One region of the Synechococcus sp. H55.8 genome, then DNA from elsewhere that is predicted to be linked to it. Evidence: predicted binding sites of a transcription regulator. Region 1 holds the regulator's gene; the other holds the start of a gene.
What was found. Region 1 encodes NtcA, which controls nitrogen genes in cyanobacteria. Its sites were predicted from a motif close to GTANCNNNNGNTAC; they were not measured.

Region 2: a site for NtcA is predicted at 1,545-1,558, ahead of NW862_RS03680 (P-II family nitrogen regulator). Genes of this name have one in related genera too.

What each region holds. Positions count from the first base shown of each region.
Region 1 is NZ_JANSJC010000002.1:168,008-171,932, forward strand. Features, by position in the region: gene NW862_RS01825 (M61 family metallopeptidase) at 1-1,830, opposite strand, end outside; gene ntcA (global nitrogen regulator NtcA) at 2,120-2,794, shown strand; gene eno (phosphopyruvate hydratase) at 2,985-3,925, shown strand, end outside.
Region 2 is NZ_JANSJC010000005.1:58,643-62,567, reverse strand. Features, by position in the region: gene NW862_RS03685 (ammonium transporter) at 1-1,012, opposite strand, end outside; gene NW862_RS03680 (P-II family nitrogen regulator) at 1,147-1,485, opposite strand; gene NW862_RS03675 (IctB family putative bicarbonate transporter) at 1,659-3,053, opposite strand; gene holA (DNA polymerase III subunit delta) at 3,912-3,925, shown strand, end outside.

The DNA of each region.
Region 1 (3,925 bases):
GAGCGAATTTTCAAGAAGAGGCGTATCTTGTCCCGAAGAGCCGAGCAGGGATCCCAGCCAGCCCTGCTGGAGCGCTTTCTGGGTGGGAGTGAGTTGCGGCAACGCTTCGAGGGTGTAAACATCCGGGCGGGGTGGATCCAAGGGGATCCAGAAGTGTTTCAACTGATCGCCTTGGAAGACGCTCAGGCAGATGACCTGGTGGGGCTGGTAGGCCGCCAAGCGTTCTGGCAAGTTGGCAGCGCTTACCCGGAAGCCATCCAAGGCCACCAGCTCGTCGCCGGCCCAGATGCCTGCTTTTTGGGCCGGGGATCCCATCTCCACTGTGCTGATGCGGTTGCCTTCGCCGTTGAAGTTCAGGCCCAGATAGGGGGAAGGGTCAGGGCGGCTGAAGTGGGCCTTGAGGGTGAGGCCAAAAGGGTGTAGGTGAGCGTTGTAGTCCAGCTCTTCCGTACCTTCCACATAGGCGGCGAAAAAGCGGCCAAGATCGGCGCCGGCTGCCCGCTCAAAGGCCTCCCGCAAGTCTTGGTGGGTGTAGCCTTTCTCAAACCGGCCAAAGCGCTGCCACAAATCCTGCATGGCCGTGTCCAGGGATCCCTGGCCCCCCGAAAGGTGGCGAATGTGCAGATCCAGCAGCCAGCAGACCAAAGCGCCCTTGAGGTAATAGGAAACCTGGCTGTTGAGGCTATTTTCGTGGGGACGGTAGAGTTTGATCCAGGTGTCGAAACTGGATTCCCGCAGCGATTGCACGGCCCGACCCGGAGTACGCTGCAGCCGGCCAATTTGCTCGGCCAGGATCTGCAAAAAATCTTTGGCGCTGAGGATCCCTGCCCGCAGCAAGATGACATTTTCGTAGTAGCTGGTTGCCCCCTCGCAAAACCAGAGGCAGTCCACGTAATTTTCTTGGTTGTAGTCAATTTTCTCCAAAGCCAGAGGGCGCAGCCGCTTGACGTTCCAAGCATGGAAAAGCTCGTGGGCCAGCAGAGCCAAAAAGCGGCGATAGGACTGGGGCCGACGCAGCTCCAGGCCAGAATAGTTGAGGGTGGTGCTGTACTTGTGCTCTAGGCCGCCAAATCCCCCTGCCGACAAATGCACAATAAACCAGTAGCGGTCGTAGGGCAGCCCGCCAAAAAACGCCGCAGTGGCCCGGACAATTTTCTCGGCATCGGCCACCGCTTGCTCCAAATCCAGGGTGCCTGCTCCCCAGACCACGAAGTAATGCGGGATCCCTTCCACTGCAAACGACCGCAACTGGTGCAGGCCCACCTCCACCGGACTATCCACCAGCTCGTCGTAGTCTGCCGCCACAAAAGACTGGCCGGAAGCAGGATCCTCAGAAGAAGAAATCAAAGGTCGCAAACTGGTGGCGATGCGCCAATCAGGCTTGGGAGGGATCACCGTCAAGGTGTAGGGTTCCCGCTCGCGACCGGGCACATAGAAAAAGAGCGCCGCCCCGTTGAAGTAGGCGTGGGTGAGATCCAAATGGTTGGTGCGCACCGTCAGCTCATAGGCATAGACCCGATAGCGAACCTTCACAGCCGAACAGCCCGGCGGCTCGATCTCCCAAGTGTTCTTATCTACCTTCCGCCAGGCCAAAGGGATCCCTTGCTCCGTTGCCGCCTGAAACTCTTGCACATGGCGGGCATATTCCCGCACCAGGTAGGATCCCGGCGTCCACACCGGCAGCCGCAGTCGCAGAGGCACTTCTGGATCCACCTCTTGGATCTGTAGTTCCACCTCCAGCAGATGCTTGGCCGGCTCCGGCATCCGCACTGTGAAATGCTGGCGGCTCAGTTGAGAAGGTGCAGCAACAACAGCCTCCGGGATCCCCATAGGATTTTCCAGTCCACCACTTGCTTCCTACCACCCAGAGCTGGCAAGGCCCCAGTGACAATAGCCCTTATCCTACCCTTGGCTTGGGATCCCTTTGTGGAACAGAAACGAGACCTAAAAACGTAGCCCATGCTACAAAGATGCCTAGGCAGAACCCTCTACCTTAGGGTAAACCCGGCTATTGTTGCCGATTCTGGAGTCGATAGGGTTGCAACTCGGCCCAATGCTTCTAAATTGATCTTACATGGATTGATCTTAGGTATAAACTGACCTCAAAAGGTTGATGAGTATGGTGGTGGCCGTCGCAGAAAAATCTCTGATCACAGCCTTCAAGCAACTGGGAGGCCCTCACCATCCTCCGGTTATCGAAACGTTTGAACGTGGTAAGACCATCTTTTTCCCTGGGGATCCGGCGGAGCGGGTTTACTTTTTGGTGAAAGGAGCTGTCAAGCTCTCGCGGGTCTACGAAATGGGGGAAGAAATTACCGTTGCTCTTCTACGGGAAAACAGCATCTTCGGGGTGCTCTCCTTCATCACAGGGCAGCGCTCCGACCGCTTCTATCACGCGGTGGCCTTTACGCCTGCTGAGTTGCTCTCTCTGCCGATTGAGCAGGTGGAAAAATCCCTGCGGGAGAACGCCGAACTGGCCATGTTGCTGCTCAAGAGCTTGTCTTCCCGCATTTTGCAAACGGAGATGATGATCGAGACGCTGGCTCACCGCGATATGGGATCCCGTCTGGTTAGCTTTTTGCTGATCCTCTGCCGCGATTTCGGGGTGCCTGGCCCGGATGGGGTCACCATTGATCTCAAGCTGTCTCACCAGGCCATTGCCGAAGCCATTGGCTCGACCCGCGTCACCATCACCCGTCTGTTGGGAGAGCTGCGCAAGAAGAAGTACATTTCCATTTACAAGAAGAAGATCACTGTACACGACCCGATGCGGCTGAGCCACCGCTTTGTCTAGAGGGGATGGGGCCTAAACTCTGCCCCCCAAACCAGCCAATGCTCAACTCACCCCTGCAGCTCCGCAGAATCTTTGGGTTCTCTCTCTTAAAGTTTTCTGGAAGCTGACGGGATCCCGGTCAAGGATCTATTAGCCTGTGGGGGGATCTGGCTTTGGCCAGAGCTGTCTAGCCAATTGCTGAGGTGTAACTGTGGAAACGGCCATCGAGTGGATTACCGCCCATGAGATCCTCGACTCGCGAGGACGCCCCACCCTAGAAGCCCTGGTGGGCCTGGCCAACGGAGCAACGGGCTTGGCGCAGGTGCCCAGCGGCGCTTCGACCGGTACCTTTGAGGCCCACGAGCTGCGGGACGGGGATCCCAAGCGCTATGGAGGTAAGGGCGTGCTGAGGGCGGTGGAAAACATTCTTGGCCCCATCCAGTCGGAGCTGCGGGGAGAAGATGCCCTCAACCAAGCCCGCATCGACCAGTTGCTGATCGACCTGGACGGCACCCCCAACAAGTCCCGCCTGGGGGCCAACGCCATTTTGGCAGTTTCTCTGGCGACGGCCAAAGCGGCGGCGGAAGCGGTGGGCCTGCCTCTTTACAAATATCTGGGCGGGCCTTTTGCCAACTTGCTGCCGGTGCCGTTGATGAACGTGCTCAACGGCGGTGCCCACGCCGACAACAACGTGGACATCCAGGAGTTTATGCTGGTGCCCATTGGTGCGGCCAGCTTTCGCGAGGCGCTGCGCTACGGGGCCGAGGTGTTTGCGGTGCTGAAGACGGTGCTACAGCAGAAGGGGCTGTCCACCGGGGTGGGGGACGAAGGCGGATTTGCCCCCGATCTCCCCTCCAATGCGGCAGCTTTGGATCTGTTGCTGACGGCCATCGAACAGGCAGGCTACAGGCCGGGGGAAGATATCGCCTTGGCCCTGGACGTGGCCGCCAACGAGCTGCTGCAGGATGGGCAGTACCACTTCGAGGGCCAAGCCCGTAGCGCCGAGCAAATGGTCAATTACTACGAGCAACTGCTGGCCAACTATCCCATCCTTTCCATTGAAGATGGACTGGCGGAGGAAGACTGGGCCGGCTGGCAGGCCCTCACCACTCAACTGGGATCGCGGGTGCAACTGGTAGGGGACGACCTGTT
Region 2 (3,925 bases), on a different contig from region 1:
GGTGGACAGTGTTGCAAGGAGCGGTGATCCCTACCAAGCCGGCCAGCACCCCGTTGGCGGCAAAGGTCATATCCGGCTTGCCAAAATGCGCCCAGCAGGTGATCATCGCCCCAATGGCCCCTGCCGAAGCGGCTAGCAGCGTGTTCATGGCAATCCAGCCGATATCGGGGCTGGCGGCTGTGGTCGAGCCAGCGTTGAACCCAATCCAACCCAAGGTGAGGATAAACACTCCCAGCATCCCTAGGGGCAGGTTGTGGCCGGGAATCGCCCGCGGCTCGCCGTTGGGGCCGTACTTGCCGATGCGAGGGCCAAGCACCATGGCCCCGGCCAAGGCGGAAGCGCCCCCCACCAAATGCACTACGCCCGAACCGGCAAAGTCGATGAAGCCCAGATTTTCCAGCCAGCCGCTAGTGCCACCGTTGTAGTCGCCGAAGAGACCATTCCAGGCCCAGCCCCCCGAGATGGGGTAGATCAGCCCAGAGATGACGACAGAGTAGATGAGGTAGGCCACGAACTTGGTGCGCTCCGCCATGGCCCCGGAAACAATGGTGGCAGCGGTGGCGGCAAACACCATCTGGAAGACAAAGAAGGTGAAGGGCCAATCCCCTGCTTCGTGGGCTTGCTGCCAACTGAAAGCAAACCAGCTCCTGCCAAAGAAGCCAGTATTTTCTCCAAACATCAGGCCAAACCCGATGAACCAAAAGGCGCAACAGCCCATGCAAAAGTCCATCAGGTTTTTCATCATGATGTTGGCGGCATTTTTGGCGCGGGTAAAGCCCGTCTCCACCATGGCGAACCCCGCCTGCATGAAGAACACCAAGGCTGCCCCCACCAGCGTCCAGACAATGTCAGCATGTTCCTGTACGACTTCCGCGTCCTGGGCGAAGGCACTCCCCTGGCCCAATAGGAAAACCAGCGAAATCGTCAGAGCAGCAGTTAGACTCCACTTGGCCAGTCGCCCAAGCCGCTGAGGTAGCGGGTTCTTATGCTTTTGGATCATCGTTGTAGACATGCTTTTCGACTTACCTAAAGTGACGGTACTTTTCACAACGCACTAGTAGATAGGGCAAAAATCCCTCATTTGCCCACTGCAAGCCAGCCTGGGACTCGGGTCGAGCTACCCAGGCTCCAAGACCTTCACCTTCTCTACAGGGCGTCCTGGTTGAGTTCGCCGGTGCGGATGCGAATGGTTTTCTCGACAGGGCTGATGAAAATCTTGCCGTCCCCGATTTCGCCGGTGCGAGCCGCCGCGATCAGCTTCTCGACCACCGTATCCACCAGGTCATCTTCGACCACGATCTCCACCTTCAGTTTTTGCAGGAACTCTACCGTGTACTCGGATCCCCGATAGCGCTCGGTCTGTCCCTTTTGTCGACCAAAACCCCGCACTTCGCTCACCGTCATGCCGACGATGCCGGCGTTGACCAGGGCAATTTTCACCTCATCTAGCTTGAAGGGCCGAATTACAGCTTCGATCTTTTTCATTGGCCTCCCATATCCCCAGCAATTCCGCTAATTTCTAACACTACTAAAACCTGCAAATTGTAAATCTAGATACATTTTCGTTCCTCTACTGAGAATGCCTACCACTCTAGATTTGCTCTCGTCAAGACCAGAAGGCCAAGCCCGGGCCACTCTAAGAAGTCCGCGCCGGCATCTCACGAGCTGGGTCTTTCAGCGGCCGTTGAGGATCGAGGAGAACCCAGACTGGCTGTGACGAGGGCCACCGCCAGCCACCACAGCATTTGTACCTGGGGACGGTACCAGATGGTATCCACTAGGCCGTGGGCCATCATGCCGGTGCAAGCCGCTAAGCCTGCTGCCACCCACAGGCCCTCGGGATCCCGGGAGCTGAGCAAAGTGTTCCAGCCTCTCCAGCCGTGATCCCAGAGCACCAGCAAAAACCAGGCAAAAGCCAGGGATCCGATGAAGCCTGTCTCCACGGCGAGTTGCAGCGGCACCGAGTAGGCCCCAAGGGCGCTGAAGTTGCCCCGCTGGTAGAGGGGATAGACGCGGTTGAAGGCGACATTGCCGGGGCCGATCCCCAAGATGGGAAAGTCGCGGATCATGTCCAGCGCGGCGGCCCAGACGTTGAGGCGAAAATTGTTGCTGGTGTCCAGCCGTCCCCAAAAGAGGCTCTGAGCCCGCAGCCGCAGGGGGCGTACTGTTACGATCGCAAGCAACAACGTGGCTGCCCCCCCTCCCAACAGAGCCGGCAGCGTCCAACGTCGCCAACGGGCTGGCAAGTGGGGGGTTTGCCATTGCGCCAGCAGCACCGCCATCATTCCCAGCGCTGCTAGGCCGCCAATCCAGGCGCCGCGGCTGTAGGTCAGCATCAGGCAGATGAAGTTGACGGCGGTTGTAAACCCAACCAAGAGCTTGATCCCCCAGCCCGGCCAGATGCAAATGGCAGCCAGCCCCAGAGGGAGGAGCGGAACCAGGTAGCCCCCATACAAATTGGGGTTGCGCAGAAAGCTGTACACCCGCGTCAGGCCTGCCAAGCCCGATTCCGGATCCACCCAGGTGGCTAGCTCGGCAGCCCCGTAAAAGTATTGCCGCAGGCCATAGACCCCCATCCCCAAGCTGACCAAGAGCAGGGATCCGACGATCCAATCCCGGAACTGCAGTTGGCGAAGCAGACGCTGCAGCAGCAGATAGCCGGCCAGGTAGAGCGTCAACTTCAGCCAGCCGTCCCGCGCTGCATAGGGAACCGGCGACAGGATTGTGGCCAGGGTGGCTATGCCCCAAAACAGGCCTAGGGGCAGATGGACGGGCAGCCAATTCGGGGTTTCCACCAGCCAGCCCAAGACCACAAGCGCCGCCATAGCCAGCAAAATCAGACCTAGGATGCCGGTGGAGCTTTGGGCCGAAAAAAACCAGTAGAGCAGCACCAGGCCCAAACCGATCCAATCCAAGGTTTGGACGAGCCGGCTGCTTTTGCCCCACTGCCGCAGGGATCCCGACACTCGGCTCAAAAGGCTGCCCTGCCACCAGGACTCGATAGAGAAATCCCGCAGCAGCAGGCCGCGCCATGCTTGCGTTGCTCGTTGCATGACTCCTTCCAACACCCTAGGCTTCAGCTCATCTTCCGAGTTTATATCCCCAGCGGACAGGAGCAAGGGCGGGAAGGCAAGAGGGATCCCCTTTCTAGAAGGCTAATCTTTTCTTCCTGGGCTTGGCTTCAGGACTGGTTGTTTTAGAGGCAGCCCAAGACGAAACAACTTTGGGGGGAATTATCCCCCCATTAAACTGCCCACCCGTCTCTTTTTGGCCGAGAGGTATCCAGAGATTTTGATAGCCTTGTCGAGACCAAGCTCGAAACATCACTTAGGCAACCGAGGCCAACGGGCGAAACTGAGATCCCTTAACTTCTTGGGAATTGAAAGGAGAAATCACCGATCCCGATTTGTCTGCATTCAAGGTTTGAGGATCGCAATAATGAATCTGAACACGGGTAGGACGGCCTAAACCCAAAGCAGATCCCAGGCAGCGAGCCAGAACCTGTACCTTGAACTCCAGTTCGCCAATGGTGTCCATCGTTCGCGACCCCCTCCCGATGCCTATCCCTAAGCTCAATCTAGGAGAAGATTGATGATCTTTCTTCAGTGGGAACACAGAATTTGCCAAGCTAGGGCCAAATCAAAGATCATGCAAAGCTGGCACCTTTTTTCAGAGAGAGGGAAGAGGCTTGAACCTGGCCCGGTTTTTTCTGGGGGATCCCGGACAAAGGGCGGGAGCATGCGCGTTGATTTACGTAAAATAACGCCTAGAGAAACCACGGAAAAGGGCTGGAGACCAGTTGCAGTGGCGGCTCTGCGGAGGCTGAGCAACTTGCTGGGATCTGCAGCCGCCTCAATCAAACAGGTTGGCCAGGGATCCAGCCAGAGCGTTGATGAGGGGGCTAGGGTATTATGCCCGTCTACCT